One region of the Drancourtella sp. An57 genome, then DNA from elsewhere that is predicted to be linked to it. Evidence: riboswitches for the same ligand, from Rfam matches in the RefSeq annotation. Region 1 holds a riboswitch; the other holds the start of a gene.
The links. Region 1 has a riboswitch for FMN ahead of B5G11_RS07485 (ECF transporter S component). Riboswitches for the same ligand answer to the same signal wherever they lie in the genome.
Positions count from the first base shown of each region.

Region 2: linked by a shared signal. The riboswitch ahead of B5G11_RS14015 (ECF transporter S component) and the one ahead of B5G11_RS07485 (ECF transporter S component) in region 1 are both predicted to bind FMN.

Region 1 covers NZ_NFHY01000007.1:130,740-139,468, forward strand. Annotated here, with positions in the region: gene B5G11_RS07460 (phosphotransferase) at 1-1,556, shown strand, start outside; gene B5G11_RS07465 (MFS transporter) at 1,637-2,869, opposite strand; gene B5G11_RS07470 (zinc dependent phospholipase C family protein) at 2,866-3,750, opposite strand; gene B5G11_RS07475 (aminopeptidase P family N-terminal domain-containing protein) at 3,843-5,630, opposite strand; gene B5G11_RS07480 (MurR/RpiR family transcriptional regulator) at 5,785-6,603, shown strand; FMN riboswitch at 6,663-6,781, shown strand; gene B5G11_RS07485 (ECF transporter S component) at 6,874-7,497, shown strand; gene B5G11_RS07490 (creatininase family protein) at 7,487-8,281, shown strand; T-box leader at 8,344-8,605, shown strand; gene B5G11_RS07495 (NUDIX domain-containing protein) at 8,675-8,729, shown strand, end outside.
Region 2 covers NZ_NFHY01000020.1:2,704-11,432, forward strand. Annotated here, with positions in the region: gene B5G11_RS13980 (ribonuclease Z) at 1-140, opposite strand, end outside; gene B5G11_RS13985 (hypothetical protein) at 244-468, opposite strand; gene rimI (ribosomal protein S18-alanine N-acetyltransferase) at 525-998, opposite strand; gene tsaB (tRNA (adenosine(37)-N6)-threonylcarbamoyltransferase complex dimerization subunit type 1 TsaB) at 985-1,704, opposite strand; gene trpS (tryptophan--tRNA ligase) at 1,718-2,803, opposite strand; gene tsaE (tRNA (adenosine(37)-N6)-threonylcarbamoyltransferase complex ATPase subunit type 1 TsaE) at 2,806-3,237, opposite strand; gene B5G11_RS14010 (YcxB family protein) at 3,250-3,798, opposite strand; gene B5G11_RS14015 (ECF transporter S component) at 3,950-4,585, opposite strand; FMN riboswitch at 4,748-4,867, opposite strand; gene B5G11_RS14020 (Tex family protein) at 4,951-7,110, opposite strand; gene B5G11_RS14025 (TetR/AcrR family transcriptional regulator) at 7,260-7,868, shown strand; gene B5G11_RS14030 (NAD(P)-binding protein) at 8,202-8,729, shown strand, end outside.

The sequences.
Region 1 (8,729 bases):
TTTTAGGCTATGAGGATGTTGTATTTTTGGACGACGCTCTGAAAGATAAGGACGTGATCGGAAAATGCTGTGATTACAAGAGTTTTCTTGAAAAATATGACACGGCAGTAGCTGCACTTGGAGACAATAATATGCGGCTTTTCTGGACGGAAAAGCTGATGGAAGCAGGATACAAGGTGCCGGCGATCATTCATCCGACAGCCTTTGTAAGCCAGAGCGCTGTTATTGGAAATGGTACATTTGTCATGCAGAAGGCAGTGATTAATACGCATACGGTGATCGAACACGGAGTTCTGATCAACAGTGGTGCGGTAGTCGATCATGATTCCCATGTGGCAAAGGGTGCTCATATCAGCCTGAACAGTGTGGTAAAGGCAAACTGTAATATCGGAATCAAACAGAAGGTAGAGGCTGGAGATGTGATCTTCTCTACCCACCGGAAGATTGACGGTGTGGACAATCGTGATCTGGAGGATGCGATCTATGCGTTTGGTTTTGGACCGAGATGCAGCTATGTGAAGCCGTTTGGCGCAGGCCATATCAACGAGACATATGCGGTTTATACACCGGGTGAAAATGGGGATGAGCTTTCCTATGTTCTTCAGAGAGTCAACAGCAATGTATTCAAGGATCCGGCCGGTGTCATGGAAAATATCTTTGGCGTAACCGAATACCTGAGAAATGTGATCCGCGAGGAGGGCGGAGATCCGGACAGGGAGACTCTTGCCTATATCAAGACGAAGAGCGGAGCCAACTATTTTGAGGACAGTGAAGGGGAGCCGTGGAGATGCTACAACTTTATTCCGGATTCTGAGTGCTACCAGCTGGTGGAGAAGCCGGAGCAGTTCTATCAGTCCGGCAGCAGTTTTGGCCATTTCCTGAAACAGCTTGGCGATTATCCGGCATCCAGACTGCATGAGACGATTCCGGACTTCCACAATACGGTTAAGAGATTTGAAGCGTTTGAGGTTGCCCTGAAACGGGATCTGAAAAACCGGAAAGGCAGCTGCCGTCCGGAGATTGATTTCGTCCTGAAACGCAAGGATGACTGTGCAGTGCTTGTGAAACAGCAGGATGACGGAACGCTTCCGCTTCGTGTGACTCACAATGATACGAAGTTAAATAATATTCTTTTTGATTCCAGGACTGGAAAAGGGCTGTGCATTATCGATCTGGATACGATCATGCCGGGCCTTGCAGCGAATGATTTTGGTGATTCCATTCGGTTCGGCGCGGCGACAGCGGCAGAGGATGAGAAAAACCTGGATCTGGTCCATTTTGATATTTCTCTGTACGAGCTTTATGTAAAAGGATATCTGGAGGAGACAAAGGATGTGCTTACAAAGGAAGAGATCGAAAGCCTTCCGTGGGGGGCCAGACTGATGACACTGGAGTGCGGTATCCGTTTCCTGACAGACTACCTTCAAGGAGATACCTACTTTAAGACAGAGTATCCGGAGCACAATCTGGTGCGTGCGCGGACACAGTTCCGTCTGGTGGACGAGATGGAGCAGTGCTTTGATAAAATGCAGGAGATCGTTCGGAAATACGCATAAACAATAGCATACAGAAAAGAAAAAGGATCTTTTCTGGACAGCCTTTAAATGAGGCGTGCCGGAAGAGATCCTTTTTTGTTTTAGGATAATTTTTCGGTACGAAGAAAGAAGAAAAATCCGATCAGGAACATGACGGCGAGAGAACCGACGCCAAGATTCATGTTTCCTGTGAGCTGGCTCATTGCGGAGACCAGAGTGGTTCCGAGGAAGGATGCACCCTTTCCGCAGATATCGTAGATGCCAAAGTATTCTCCGGAGCGTTCAGCCGGAATGATCCGGGCAAAATAGGACCGGGAGAGGGACTGGATCGCGCCCTGGAAGATTCCGACACAGACAGCCAGAATCCAGAACTGATACTGTTCTTTTAAAGTGATGCCGTAAAGGGCGATCAGAAAATATGCTGCGATACAGATATTGATCAGGCTTGCGTTTTTGTATTTTCCACTCAAGCGCCCGAAAATCAGTGCGGCCGGGAAGGCAACGATCTGCGTTACCAGAAGTGCCAGAAGCAGTCCGGTCGTATCCAGACCCAGAGCTGTTCCGTAGGCGGTTGCCATGTCAATGATGGTGTACACGCCGTCGATGTAGAAGAAAAAGGCAATCAGGAAGAAGAGAATCTTCTTGTTTTTCTTCAATTCTCCAAACACATGGCCGAGCCGGCGAAGTCCGGAGGAGACCGCGTGATCGTGATTTTCGATACAGTGAAGCTGTTTATAGCTTCGAAGAAGCGGTACCGCAAAGCAGACCCACCAGACAGCGATGAGCAGAAATGCAATGCTCATGGCCAGGTTCATCGAGATTCCCAGTGTTTCGTAAAAGAGAACCAGAGCCAGGCTGATTAAAAATGGAACACAGCTTCCGATATATCCCCAGGCGTAGCCGCGGGAGGAGACTTCGTCCATCCGCTCTTCGGTAGTGACGTCGGTGAGCATGGAATCATAAAAGATCAGGCTCAGAGAGTACGCTGCCTTTGCAAGTACAAAAATCAGCAGAAACCAGATCCAGGAGCTTAAGAACCCAAGCACCACGCAGCCGCAGGCCCCTATCAGAAGAGAGAAGAGAAAAAGCCGCTTTTTCCATCCTCTGAAATCCGAGACTGTTCCGAGAACCGGTCCGAGGATGGCGGTGATAATCGTTGCAGCCGAAGTGGCATATCCCCAGAAAGCGAGGTAATCGACTTCCGAGACGTTGGCGCTCGATGCAAGGTAGTTAAAATAAATCGGCATAATGGTGGAAACCAGGAGAGTAAAAGCTGAGTTTCCTACGTCGTAAAAAATCCATTTCTTTTCCAGTGATGTTGTCTTCCATTTCATTGTGAAAGTTCCTCCGTGTCAGGTTTGTAACGGCGCTCTTCTTTTAAGGATAAGACCGGGATATGTTCCCAGCCTGGTTTTGGTCCGAAAGTATGGCGGAAATAAGGCGAGAGCGGTTCTCCGTGATTGAAAAATGCAACATAATTTTTCGTAAGTGAGAGGCCAAGCGGCACGCATGCCTCCATCAGTTTGTGAAGCCTGAGGTTGCTGTCCGCGCAGTGCGGATTGGCTTTTTCCTTCATCAGCAGTCCGCCGAGGCTTTTGTAGGTAAAGGTGGCGTGCATAAAGAATGTTACGAGACTGCGTGTGAGCCGGTCAGAGGTTGTAAACAGGTCATTGTACCAGATCATGGAAGAAATGGAGGACTCTACCTGCCGGACGCTCAGTGTCGGGAAAAACGCCTGGATTGCTTTTGCTCCTGCCGTTGAAGCGTGGAGGTGTGAAGTCACCTTTGCGTGAAGCGGGCGTTTATTCTGTTTCAACAGAAGATAGCGGTCAAACTCGGTTTCAATATCGGAGTGGGTAACCGGATCCTCCGTGAGTTTTTTCTCAATATAGCTGTGGCAGACGCTGTCCAGTGTGAAGTGACAGAGAAAGCCAAGAATGTAGGCTAACCGGGCATGTTTCTCGGATATGGAGGCTGCGGATAAAATCACATCTCTGGAGCGCCGGAAGAATGGTGCAGCGCTTACATCGTGCATGTGGTAGCCGGTCCGGTTGACACGGTTTTTGAGAAGTGCATGGTAATAAAAGAACAGATCCGGGCCGTGCAGTCCGATTTCAAACAGATCCTCATGGAGGGAAATCAGCTTGCGGATATCGGCCGGAAATGCTTTTTTCATCATTTCTCCGAAGGTGTAGTGTGCATAGATGGATGGCATAATATCATCTCCTGTTCATGGTAGTAACAGATACGGCTCCGGCACCTGAAGGCACCGGAGCCGTATCGCTGCATCTGAAATCAGTTTTCGGTTTAGATCTCTCTTGTGTATGTTCTGAGCCATTCTTTCTCCTCATTGTCAAGGTATGGAGAAATTTTCTCATAAACAGTCTTGTGGTAATCATTGAGCATTTTCTTTTCTTCTGCTGTCATGATTTCCGGATTGATGGCGTCAAGGTCCATCGGGATGTAAGTGATCGGTTCAAAGTACATGAACTGTCCGTATTCGTTTTTCTCACCTTCGCATGTGAGAAGCTCGTTCTCCAGACGGATACCGTGGCTTCCTTCGATGTAGATACCAGGTTCGTCTGTGATGATCATACCTTTCTCAAACGGCTGAATCTCGCCTGCGCGGAACTGCCATCTGAATCCTGCCGGGCCTTCGTGAATGTTCAGAAGGTATCCAACGCCGTGTCCTGTTCCATGGTTGAAGTTTAAGTTTCTGTCCCAGAACGGCTTTCTTGCAAGCATGTCCAGAGTCATTCCGGTGCAGCCTTTTAAGAAGCGTGCGTTTGCAAGGGAGAGATTGCTGATTGCAACCAGTGTAAAGTGATCTTTCATGATCTGCGGGATCTCTCCGAGGGCGTAGGTACGTGTAACGTCTGTGGAACCTTCGTAGAATCCGGCACCGGTATCAGTCAGGAACAGTCCGCCTTCTTTGAGCTCAACGTCTGTCTCCGGTGAGGATGTGTAGTGTACGATGGCACCGTGCTCACCATAGGAGCTGATAGGCTCGAAGCTTGGGCGGATGAAGTTGCCCTGCTCTGCACGGAACTCGTCCAGTTTGTCAGATGCGCTCATCTCTGTGATCGTCATCTTGCCCACATTTTCCTTGAGCCATTTCATGAATTTCACATGTGCGACGCTGTCCTTGATCTGAGCCTGACGGATGTTTTCGATCTCTACTTCGTTTTTGATTGCCTTGAAGAGGATCTCCGGGTTACGCTCTTCGACTTTTGCAACACCTTCCGGGATGTTGTTGTAAAGTGCGTAGTTCAGTCTTGCCGGGTCGATCAGAAGCACTTCGTCAGTTCCGATTTTCTTGATGTCTTCGTAAATGTCATTGTACGGATGGAAGACAACACCGTCTTTTTCCAGATCCGCCTTGATTTCGCTGCTTAATTTTGCCTCGTTGATGTAGAGGTCTACTTTATCCATGGTGATCACTGCGTAGGACAGCACAAGCGGGAAGAACTCGATGTCATTTCCGCGGATGTTGAGTGTCCAGCAGATATCATCCAGTGTTGTGAGGACATGAGCAGTTGCTCCGGCATTTTTCATGTCTTCACGGATACGGGACAGCTTGGATGCAACTGTCTCACCTGTATATTTCAGATTCAGTGCGAAGACCGGTTCCTCGGAAAGGGCCGGGCGGTCTTCCCAGATCTGGTCGATGAGGTCATATTCGTAAACGATTTTTCCGTGTTTCTCGGTAGCGATGGACTCGTAATCCTGTCCTTCCCCCATGGAAACTACACGTCCGTCAAATCCGAGTGTGCCGTTTTCCGGTAATGTATCGGCAAGGAACTCATGGATAGTCGGGACACCCGGCTCGCCCATTTTCATCAGTTCAACTGTAGAGCCCTCGAGCTGCTTTGCAGCCTGGATGAAATATCTTCCGTCTGTCCAGAGGTAAGCGCCTGTTTTTGTGATGACAGCGGTTCCTGCAGATCCGGAGAATCCGGTAATAAATTTTCTCGCTTTAAAATGTTCTCCAACATACTCGCTCTGATGGAAGTCAGCTGTCGGAACAACATAGATGTCAATTCCCTTTTCTTCCATAAGAGTACGCAATTTTGCGATTCTTTCAGGTACGTTCATAATAAAAACCTCCTATTTTTCCGGCAAACATGCCATTATCAAACAATCTCATTATAACACAAAAACTATGGGAGAGTTAGTATTATTTTTGTGAAACCTGTGTTATACTCTCGGTAGTGTTATGTAAAATACAGACAGAAGAAAGGAAAAGAACATGGAGCACTACGCAAGGTCGATCATACCGGTGATTGAGTACAACTATGAGAATTTTACAGCTTTGGAGCGGACCATCGCGGATTTCTTTATCCAGAATAAAAAGAAGCGGGATTTTTCCGCAAAGGCGGTTTCTGAACGGCTTTATGTTTCCGAGGCATCTCTCTCCCGGTTTGCAAAAAAATGCGGATTCCGGGGATACAGGGAGTTTATCTATCAGTACGAGGATACATTTCGGGAGAAGAAAAGCAGACCCTTTGCAGATAATACAAGACGGGTGCTGGATACTTATCAGGAGCTTTTGAATAAGGCGTATAATCTGGCTGATGAAAAGAAATTCAAAAAGATTGCCGGGATGCTGTTTCAGGCGGAGAGAATTTTTGTCTGCGGCGTTGGAAGCTCCGGGATTGCCGCCAGAGAGACCGAGCTTCGGTTTATGCGGATCGGGCTGAATATCAATTCTCTCGTGGACCGGGACATGATCCGGATGCGGGCGGTCTTTCAAAATGAAACCTCTCTGGTCATCGGATTCAGCATGAAAGGGCAGACGGAAGAGGTTCAGTATATGCTTCAGGAGGCGAAGCGGAGGGGGGCCGGATGCGTCCTTGTGACAGCGCGGAACAACCCGGATTTTATGGAGTATTGTGACGAGGTGATTCTCGTCCCGGCACTGGACAATCTGGAGTATGGAGATGCGATTTCTCCTCAGTTTCCGATTCTGGTTATGATGGACCTGCTGTATGCCTGCTGCCTCGAACAGGATCAGGAGCGGATCGATGCGTTTTTGCAGGATACGGCCCGCGCACTTACAAATCCATAAATTGCATCAGATGTATTGCACAATGGATATAAGTGTGCTACGATAATACTGCAAATGAATAAATTCTTCGGGGCAGGGTGTAATTCCCTACCGACGGTATAGTCCGTGACCCACGTATGTGGCTGATTTGGTGAAATTCCAAAACCGACAGTGACAGTCTGGATGGGAGAAGAAACAGTGAACATAGAATCTCAGTGCCCCTGGTGCTGGGATTTTTTTCTTTCGAAGGATTTACGAAATTTGTAACATCATTCGAAAGGAGAAAACTATATGAGAACAAAAAACAAAACCTACTACTTCATCATTACGGCTATGCTTTCGGCTGTTGCCGGCATCCTGATGTCACTGGAATTTCCGATTCCTTTGATGCCGCCGTTTTATAAGGTGGATTTCAGCGACGTTCCTTCTGTGATCGCGACATTTCTGCTGGGTCCGGTGTCCGGAATCTGTGTGGAGGTCATCAAAATTCTGATCAAGCTGATCACGGTTGGGACAACGACAATGTTTGTCGGTGAATTCGCCAATCTTCTAGGGACGCTGCTGTTTGTGCTCCCGCTGTGGATCGTGTTCAAAAAGATGGGACAGACGAGAAAGGCGGCAGTGATTTCGCTTGGGATCAATCTTCCGATCCGGATTGCGTTTTCCTGTGTCCTGAATGCGTGCATTACACTTCCGCTTTATGCATCGGCGATGGGCCTTTCTCTGGATGAAGTGGTCCGCACCGTGGGAGCAGTCAATCCTCTGATTCGAAATCTTCCGCTGTTTCTCATACTGGCGACAATCCCGTTCAATCTGATCAAGCTTTTGCTGAATTATATTGTGGGATATCTTCTGTATGACAGGCTGAAAGAAGTGGGAGTTGTCAAAGGATGGAGGGAACGGTATGATTCGTAAGTACAGAGAACTGACGCGTCTGGAAATGGAACAGGTGGATAAGGAGGAGACGATCGTACTGATTCCGGTGGGAGCACTGGAGCAGCATGGAAATCAGGCGCCGCTTGGGACAGATGACATCATTGCGGAAGCAATGGTGGAATACCTTGGAAAAGCGCTGGAGGAAGCCGGAGAAGCAGACTTCCCGATTCTTGCGTTTCCGGTTATTCCGGTTGGTCTGAGCACAGAGCACAAGAATTTCTGCGGATCCATTACTTTAAAGCCGGATACGTACTATCATCTGCTCTATGATATCAGTGAGAGCCTTTACCGCCATGGTTTTCGGAAGATCGCATTTCTTGTATGTCACGGAGGAAATTTGCCGGTGATTCAGATCTTAAGCCGTGAGCTTCGGAGTGAACTTGGAATGTCGCCGTTTATTCTGTCATCGGGAGCATTTGGACATCCGGATGTACAGGCAACAATATCAGAAGGCAATCATTACGATTTTCATGGAGGAGAAATGGAGACATCCATGGTGATGGCGGTCGACGAGACACTGGTGAAGCTGGAGACTTCCGAGGCGGGAATACCAAGTGCGTTTGTAGGCAATCAGACGCTGAAGACCGGAGGAAATGTTACAATCGGATGGGTTTCAGAAGACTGGAAGACAGCGGAAGGGAAACCGATCGGTATCGGAGGCGATCCGGGCGGAGCTACGGCCGAAAAAGGCCGGATTATTCTGGAGACGAGTGCGAAAGTTCTGGTTCCAGGGCTTATGGAAATACGGAAATGGAAAGCGTAAACACGAAAAAGAGGCTTGACAAGCGCACGGGAATCGGTTAGTATTTGACATAAGCGTATAGGAAAAAGGCTGAGAAAAGAAGAAGTAGCAGCAGATCAGGTTCAGACAGAAAGTTACCGGTTGATGAGAGGTGCAGGAAAAGTTTGTTGTGAATACATCTTGGAGCTTCACACCGAAAGTAAGTAGGCTGTGACGTCAGGGCACACGTTAAAGTGCCGGGATATTTCCGGGATTCCATGGTGAGTGGAGGAAGGAGATGTCTTACTGAGCCGGATTGATTCCGGGAAAAAAGGTGGTACCACGAGCATAACCCTCGTCCTTTCTAAGGACGGGGGATTTTTATTTAACAGGAAACTTTGTTCCAGGAAACTTTGTTCTGAAAGGTTACAGGCCATGGAGGTATGGGATTTATTTGATGAAAACCGGCAGCCGCTTGGGAAGCAGGCGG
Region 2 (8,729 bases), on a different contig from region 1:
TTTTCTTTGATCGCTATCTGTGTTCCCTCTCCGCAGTCGATCAGAATACTGCTTCCATTATAGCGCATCATCAGTGACGTCAGCCAGCGATATGGGAGCGGCATCATGCCGCCGGTTCCCAACAAACAAACATCCAGCATTTTTTCTCTCCTAACTGTCCTAGCATTGACTTTTCTTCCACAAAAAGAGCAAGTCTTTTATTCTCAGTAAAGAACAGCTGCATACCGGGAGGGGACTGTCTGGTCAGACTTCATTTTCCTTCTCCACCGGAATCACAAACTGCGAAACCATCCTGTCATAGCATTCCTCGCAAAGATCAAAACGGTGCACCTCGTTGTCCTTATTAGAAAAATATCCCCATCTTTTTTCTACAGAAATAAGCCCTTCCCGTATTACGCCATCCTTTATCTTGATTTCTTTTCCACACCCGTTGCAGAAAATCGTTTCTGTTTCTCTTCTTTCTTTCATCGTATAGCGGCGCATACAAATCCCTCCACTTTCGTTTCGCTTTTGTTACGCCTTTATTATAGTCTGTCCCGTTCTTCCTGTACACCGGAAACGGTTTCCAGACTTCTTGTCATCAGAACCGCATCCTCTTTCGGATTATCGTAAAATCCTTTTCGGATTCCGACATCCCGGAACCCCTTCTTTTGATAGAGGGCGCGTGCTGCCATATTACTTTTCCGGACTTCAAGATGCCATACGGCAGTTCCTTTCAATGCACCTTCTGAAATTACGGTATCAAGAAGAAAGCCTCCTGTTCCTCTTTCCCTGAATCCGGCGTCAACGGCAATCCGAACAACTTCACTTTCATCAAGCACTGTATAAATCACAATGTACCCGACAATTGTTTTCCTATCCTCTGCCACGTAGATTTCCGCCGTTTTCTGGCACATCGTCTCCCGGACTGCATCTTCACTCCACGCATCAGAAAAAACAGCCCGTTCTATCTCTGCAATCCGGGCTGCATCTTCTTCATTGGCCTTACGGGCAATCATGTTGTTGTTCCTTTTCTCGTTCCAGTCTCTCCCTCTCCGCCTGGGACATCCTGAGATAGTCCGGTTTGTGATCCCGCGCATGCTCTGTCTTTCCCTCTTTCGCATAAACCAGTCCAAGCGCGCCGACTGCCGCCGCACTCTGCCTGCACATATGAGGCGGTGCAAAAACATACGGCACTTTTACTGTCTCCTCAATTTTCTCCCGGTATACAGGCACTCCGTCCCCGAGAAATACAACGCGTTCTCCAAGCTCATTGAGCATTCCGGCAAGGACGGTAATGTCCTCCGCCAACTGCTCTTTTACTGTTTCAAACTTCTCTTCAAACCGGTAGATTCCTGTGTACACCTGATTTCTTCTTGCATCCATGATCGGACAGATCAGCCCGCTGCATCCGAACATTCGGTATGCCATGGCATCGACCGTCGGCACATGGATGAGCGGCTTATCAAGTGCAAGTCCCAGTCCTTTCGCAGTCGCAGAACCGATCCGAAGTCCGGTAAAAGACCCCGGCCCTCCTGCAACAGCAATCGCATCCACCGACCCGAGAGAAAGTCCGGTCATCCGGACCGCCTCATCAAGCATCGGCAGCAATGTCTGGGAGTGTGTCTTTTTATAATTCATCGTATATTCAAACAGGATCTGTTCGTCTTCCACAACAGCCACGCTTGCTGTCAGGCCCGAACTGTCCAGTGCCAGTATCCGCATAATAACGCCCCTTCTATTTCTGGAATCGCTCTGCCTGCTCTCTGATCAGCTCGGCATCATCGAAATAATTGATCTTCATGGCAGCCTTCACTTCAGAGAGTGTCTTTGCCGCTACTTCTTCCGCTTTCTCGCTTCCCTTTTTCAGGATCTCGTAGATTGCCGGAATGTCTTTTTCGTATTCTTTTCTCCGTTTTCTAATCGGCTCCAGTTCCTCCTGGATCACTTCATTGAGGAAGCGTTTTACCTTCACATCGCCAAGGCCACCGCGTGTATAGTGGGCTTTGAGTTCATCCAGATTTGCATATTCCGGAAGGAATTCTTCAAAATGACGATCTTTACAGAATGCATCCAGATAGATAAATACCGGATTTCCTTCCACTTTTCCAGGGTCAGAAACCTTCAGGTGGTTCGGATCGGTAAACATATTCATAATCTTCTTTTTCACATCGTCCGCACTGTCGGAAAGATAAATACAGTTATGCAAAGACTTGCTCATCTTTGCCTTTCCGTCTGTACCCGGAAGTCTCAGACATGCCTGATTGGATGGGAGCAGAACTTCCGGCTCTACCAGCGTCTCTCCGTAAACGGAATTAAACTTCCGCACGATCTCCTTTGTCTGCTCCAGCATTGGCAGCTGGTCTTCACCGACCGGAACGGTCGTTGCCTTAAATGCGGTGATATCCGCTGCCTGGCTGATCGGATAGGTGAAAAATCCGACCGGAATGCTCGCCTCAAAGTTTCTCATCTGAATTTCGGATTTTACCGTTGGATTTCTCTGGAGCCTTGATACGGTTACCAGATTCATATAATAAAAGGAAAGCTCACAAAGCTCCGGAATCTGTGACTGAATCAGAAGCGTTGCTTTTTCCGGATCCAGTCCGCAGGAAAGGTAATCAAGCGCAACCTCAATAATATTCTGGCGCACCTTCTCCGGATTGTCCGCATTGTCTGTCAGAGCCTGAGCATCCGCAATCATGATAAACACTTCATCATATTTTCCCGAATTCTGAAGCTCTACTCTCCCTTTCAGAGAACCGACGTAATGTCCGACATGAAGCTTTCCAGTCGGTCTGTCCCCTGTTAATATAATCTTTGACATTATTATCCCTCCAGTTTATTGATAGAAATTTTTCTGTAATCAAATCCTTTTTCCAGATCTTTTTCAATCACGATCCGGATTCTTGTTTCCGGTAGAATCTCCTCAATCAGATTCGCCCACTCAATCAGACATACGCCTTCACCGTGAATGTAATCTTCATATCCGATTTCATCCATCTCTTCCACGTCTCCAATCCGGTACACGTCAAAATGATAGAACGGAAGACGCCCGTCTTCGTATTCCTGCACGATCGTAAAGGTCGGACTTACAACATCCTCACGTACTCCAAGTCCGTACGCAAGCCCTTTTGTAAAAATCGTCTTGCCGACGCCAAGATCCCCTTCCAGAGTAAAGACATCTCCGCTTTGGGCCGATTCGCCGATTTCTTTTCCGAGCTCAAACGTCTCCTGCTCTGAATATGTCTCTCTTACCATAGTGTCTCCTCCCTATTTTTTCTTTTTCTTCTTTCTTGAAAACAGAAACGGAAGGATCTTACCGGAATTATCCTCAATCAGCTCCTCCGGGAACAATGTCCGCAATGTCTTCTTCAGAGGATCCATCTGCGGTCCGATATCACTGTTCGGGAAAATAAATGCCGCATACGGTGTCTGATAAATCGCCACCAGATTCGGTGTCATCATAACGCGGTACATATCTTTCCACGGAGTGATTTTATTTTTTCCGGCACGCTCTACTCTGAGCCCGTCTTTTTCCAGCGTATAGCGGATCGGCGTGCTGTAGATTTTACTTTTCTTTAACTGACTGGCTGCACTGAACTTTAAGATCGATGGTACAACAAACAAAAGAGTTGCAAAAATAAACACAAGCCCCAGCCCCCATGAAACCCTGCCCATCGCAAAACTTATAATCGCACCGATCCAGCAGGCAACTCCCACTACGAGGTATAAAATTCCCTTGATCCCGTGATATGTATGAAACATAAGAAATTCAAAAAGTGCTTCCTGTGTCATTTTCACTTCAAAACTTGGTTTCATCTGTATTCCTCCATATTTCCGAATATTGAAATTATAACGCATCCTGTCCGCGGTTACAACAGCAAGTTTGCGAAGAATCTCCTGATTTTTCCAGGATCAGAAAAACCTCTGCGCACAGCAGAGGTTTCGGTTTAGTAATTTTCTGTCATTTTTACTCATTTACTCTATGGAGGACCGGACTGACTTTCTTATAGATCAAAAGCAGAATTGCCGATACCAAAATACCCTTGATCAGATTAAATGGTGCCACTGCAAGGATCACAAAAGTTGCAACTCCGTCAATTGCCGGATTCAATGCATGCCCCATCTGAACAATCGTATCAAGCGGCATTCCAAATGCTGCAGCATAGGTCGGAAGCAGGATATAAGCATTGAGCACGCATCCGATCAGCGCCATAAATACAGTACCTGCGGCAAGTCCGATCATCGCTCCCTTTTTCGTATGCATTTTCTGGTAAATCAGCCCGGCCGGCACACAGAGGCTGCATCCGATCAGGAAGTTTGCGATCTCTCCCACACCGCCTGTTTCAGTCCCATTAATCACGAAATTCAGAAGAATCTTGATACATTCTGTCATAACTCCCGCCACAGGACCCATCGCAAATGTTCCAAGAAGGACCGGAATTTCACTGATATCCAGTTTGTAAAAGCTCGGTACAAAAGGAAGCGGAAATTCAAAAAGCATCAGGACGGTAGCTACCGCTGCAAGCATGCCGACCTGGGCCATCGATCTGACTTTCGTACTGCTTCTTCTTCTTATTTGTGTGTTTTTCTGCGTGTTTTCCATGTTTCTTCTCTCCTTTTTTTGAATAATAGACTCAATTCAGAAAAGAAACTCTTCCTGCCATAAAGTTTCCCTTATGGAAATGGGAATGTACAAAAAAATCCCCGGAACCATATGTTCCGGGGTTTGATGCTCTGCTTCAGATACAAATATCTGACGCTTCGTACATTTCTTCTCTCATCCAGACTGTACTGTCGGTTCCGGAATTGCACCGGATCAGCTGCCAATGGCAGGTCGCGGACTTTCACCGCCGGTTGGGACTTTCACCCGACCCCGAAGAATTTTTTCCTGTTAACATTTAGTATAGAACAGTCTTTTGGAAAATTCAATACCTTTTTGTCTTTTACATTCAGGGTAAGCAGCATTCTTTACCGGATTCCTTTCATAGTAAGCTGAATCCGTTTTTTCTTGAGGTCCACACTCAGTACTTTAACATCCACGATATCACCCACACTGACCGCTTCCAACGGATGTTTGATAAACTTTTTGTCGGTGATTTCGGAAATATGTACCAGACCATCCTGATGAACGCCGATATCCACAAACACCCCGAAGTCAATGACATTGCGAACCGTTCCTTTCAGAACCATCCCTTCTTTTAAGTCTTTCATTTCCAGAACGTCGGTCCTGAGAATCGGTTTCGGCATCTCTTCTCTTGGATCTCTGGCCGGCTTTTCCAGCTCTTTTACAATATCATGCAGAGTGATCTCACCGATTCCAAGCTCTTCTGCCAGTTTCCGGTAGTCGCGGATGGTGGCCGGAAGGGCTGCAAGATTTCCTGCTTTTAAATCCTCTGTTGTGAATCCCTGCTTTTTCAGAAGTTTTTCTGCCGCTTCGTAGGATTCCGGATGGACGCTTGTCCTGTCAAACGGATTATCCCCGCCTTCGATCCGCATAAATCCCGCACACTGCTCATATGCCTTCGGTCCAAGTTTCGGCACCTTTAAAAGCTGCTTTCTGTTTGTAAATCTTCCGTTTTCTTCTCTGTAAGCCACAATATTTTTTGCGATTGTGTTTGAGATACCGGAAATATAGGATAAAAGCGGAGCAGATGCCGTATTCAAATCTACACCGACCTTGTTGACACAGTCTTCCACCACGCCATTCAGCGCTTCCGTCAGCTTTTTCTGGTTCATATCATGCTGGTACTGGCCGACCCCGATGGATTTTGGATCAATCTTTACAAGTTCTGCAAGCGGATCCTGAAGCCTTCTTGCAATTGACGCGGCACTTCTCTGTCCCACATCAAAATTCGGAAATTCTTCCGATGCCAGCTTGCTTGCGGAGTACACTGATGCTCCCGCCTCATTTACAATCACATACTGTACGTGCTCTTCCGGGATTTCTTTTAACAGTTCCACAATAAACTGTTCCGATTCTCTGGATGCTGTTCCGTTTCCAAGAGAAATCAGGCTGATATGATACTTCGGAATAATCTTTTTGAGCAGGTCCTTGGATGCCTTGATTTTGGCAGGGGTAGTCGGCGCTGTCGGATAAATCACTGTCGTTCCGATCACTTTTCCGGTCGGATCCACAACCGCAAGTTTACATCCGGTCCGGAATGCCGGATCCCAGCCAAGCACAACCCGTCCTGTAATCGGAGGCTGCATAAGAAGCTGTGTCAGATTTTTCCCGAACACAGCAATGGCCCCGTCCTCCGCCTTTTCCGTAAGTTCATTGCGGATTTCCCTCTCAATGGCCGGCGCAATCAGACGACTGTAGCTGTCCTTGACCGCCTCTTTTAATACAGGTTCTGTATATGGATTATCCCCATGAATAATCTGTTTTTCCAGATAGCGGAGGATTTCTTCTTCCGGCGCTTCCATTCTGACCGTCAGAATTTTTTCTTTTTCTCCCCGGTTCAGAGCCAGAATTCTATGACCGGCAATCCTGGATGCTGCTTCCTCAAACTCATAGTACATCTCATAGACCGATTCCTGCTTTTCATCCTTTGCCTCTGAAACAATCTTTCCTTTCTGGAACGTCATCTTCCGGATTCTCGTCCGGTATTTTGCCTCATCGGAGATCATCTCAGCCAGAATGTCCTGTGCGCCGGCAAGTGCCTCTTCAGGGGAGGCAACATTCTTTTCCTCCGATACATAGGCTTTGGCCGCCTCAATCGCCGGCTCTTTCAACTTCTGTAAAAGGAGAAGCGCCGCAAGCGGCTCCAGTCCTTTTTCTTTTGCGATTGTCGCCCTCGTTCTTCTTTTCGGACGGTACGGGCGGTACAGATCGTCCACCGCCACCTGGGTCTGTGCCTCCTGAATCTGAGCTTTCAGTTCTTCGGTAAGCTTTCCCTGCTCCTCGATGCTTGAGAGCACCTGCGCTTTCTTCTCCTCCAGATTCCGAAGATAAGTAAGTCTCTCATGGAGTTTTCTGAGCTGCTCGTCATCCAGTGTTCCGGTTGCTTCTTTTCTGTATCTTGCAATAAACGGGATCGTGTTTCCTTCATCAATCAGTCCGACTGCCGCTTCGACCTGCCATTTTTTTACATTCAGTTCTTCCGTAATCTTCTGAATAATATCCATTTTTTGATTCCTTTCCAAAAAAGTACTTCCCTGTCATTATAGCGGAAGGTCTTTTTCTGCGCAACTTCATAAAAACAGAGTTTGCTCTGTTTTTCTTGAAATCTGACTCTTCCTATGTTATATTTTGGATGATAAGGAGGGCACTGATTATGAAAGAAACGAACGGACAGACTCTGTCAAAGCAGCAGCAAAAATCTCTTGAAACGAAAAACCGGATCTTTTCCGCCGCGAAGAGTATTCTTCAGAGGAAAGGGTACGATGCACTCTCCATCAAAAACATCTGTGAAGAAGCAGGCGTATCCAACGGAAGCTTTTATCATCACTTTAAAACAAAAGATGACCTGCTTTCCTATTATATAGAAGAACAGCCTACGATCGATCCGGACTGTCTGGAACTCCCGGAAAATGCCGCCGAGGCAAAAAGGGCAATCATTCTTGTCTATCTTAATTATGTCAGCTACTGCAAAGAGCTCGGTGTCGCTTTTATATCCAACTATTACACGCCAAAAAACCAGGCTCTAAATCCGGCCATCCGCACAAAGCGGCCTTATCCGATCGTAACAGTAACGGATTACCTGGCTCGTGCACTGGAAGCCGGCACTGTATCTGCCAGCCTGTCCCTGGATGAGATCTCCACCGATATCCGGATGATTGTCATCGGAAATGTCTTTGAATGGTGTCTGCGGGACGGAAATACAGACTTTGACGGAAATATGGAGCGTTCACTCGGGAAATATCTGGACAGTGTTCTGAAATAGTGTGGTTTCGCTTCCCGTCAGGGAACAAAACAGTTTAGAAATGGCAAAAACCTTTCAGATAAGCGTTTCTGAAAGGTCTTTTCATTTTAGAAGGGAATTTGTAATTCTTACTTTGGTAACTGTTTACCTTTGATGCTTTTATTATATCCCCGGCCCCCTGCAAAATCAAATCGGTTATCCTGATATATTTCTTCATTTATAGGCATTTTCTATGTTTTGTACATTCTTCCCAATTTCATTGTATATTTTTTAACTTCTATTGTGTATTTTTCTGACATGTTGTAAAATAGAAGTATACGTGATTCGTAAAATGAAATTGTGAGGTGAAAAGATATGAGCAGACTAGAACTCCCTACCCCGAGCAAAGCGCAGCTGGTCGTTGAGGGATTATACAAAGATTTAGAGCGGCGGATTGAAGCAAGCCCGCCGGGACTCTGCCCTGTAGATATCTCGAGGGCGTTCCTCGAACTGTGCCATGCTCAGACATGCGGCAAATGTGTGCCATGCCGCATTGGTCTTTTACAGTTGAAACATCTGATCACAGATGTTCTGAATGGAAAGGCTACAATGGAAACCCTTGACCTGATGGAGCGTACCGCCCGTTCAATTATGGAGACCGCGGACTGTGCCATCGGATATGAAGCTGCCAATATGGTTTATAAAGGCTTGATCGGTTATCGTGAAGACTATGAAGAGCATATCCGGAACGGACGTTGTACATGTACCTACAACCAGCCTGTTCCATGTGTTGCACTTTGTCCTGCCCACGTTGACATCCCGGGCTATATCGCTCTCGTACGCGAAGGACGCTACGCCGATGCTATCCGGCTGATCCGGAAAGACAATCCGTTCCCGACCACG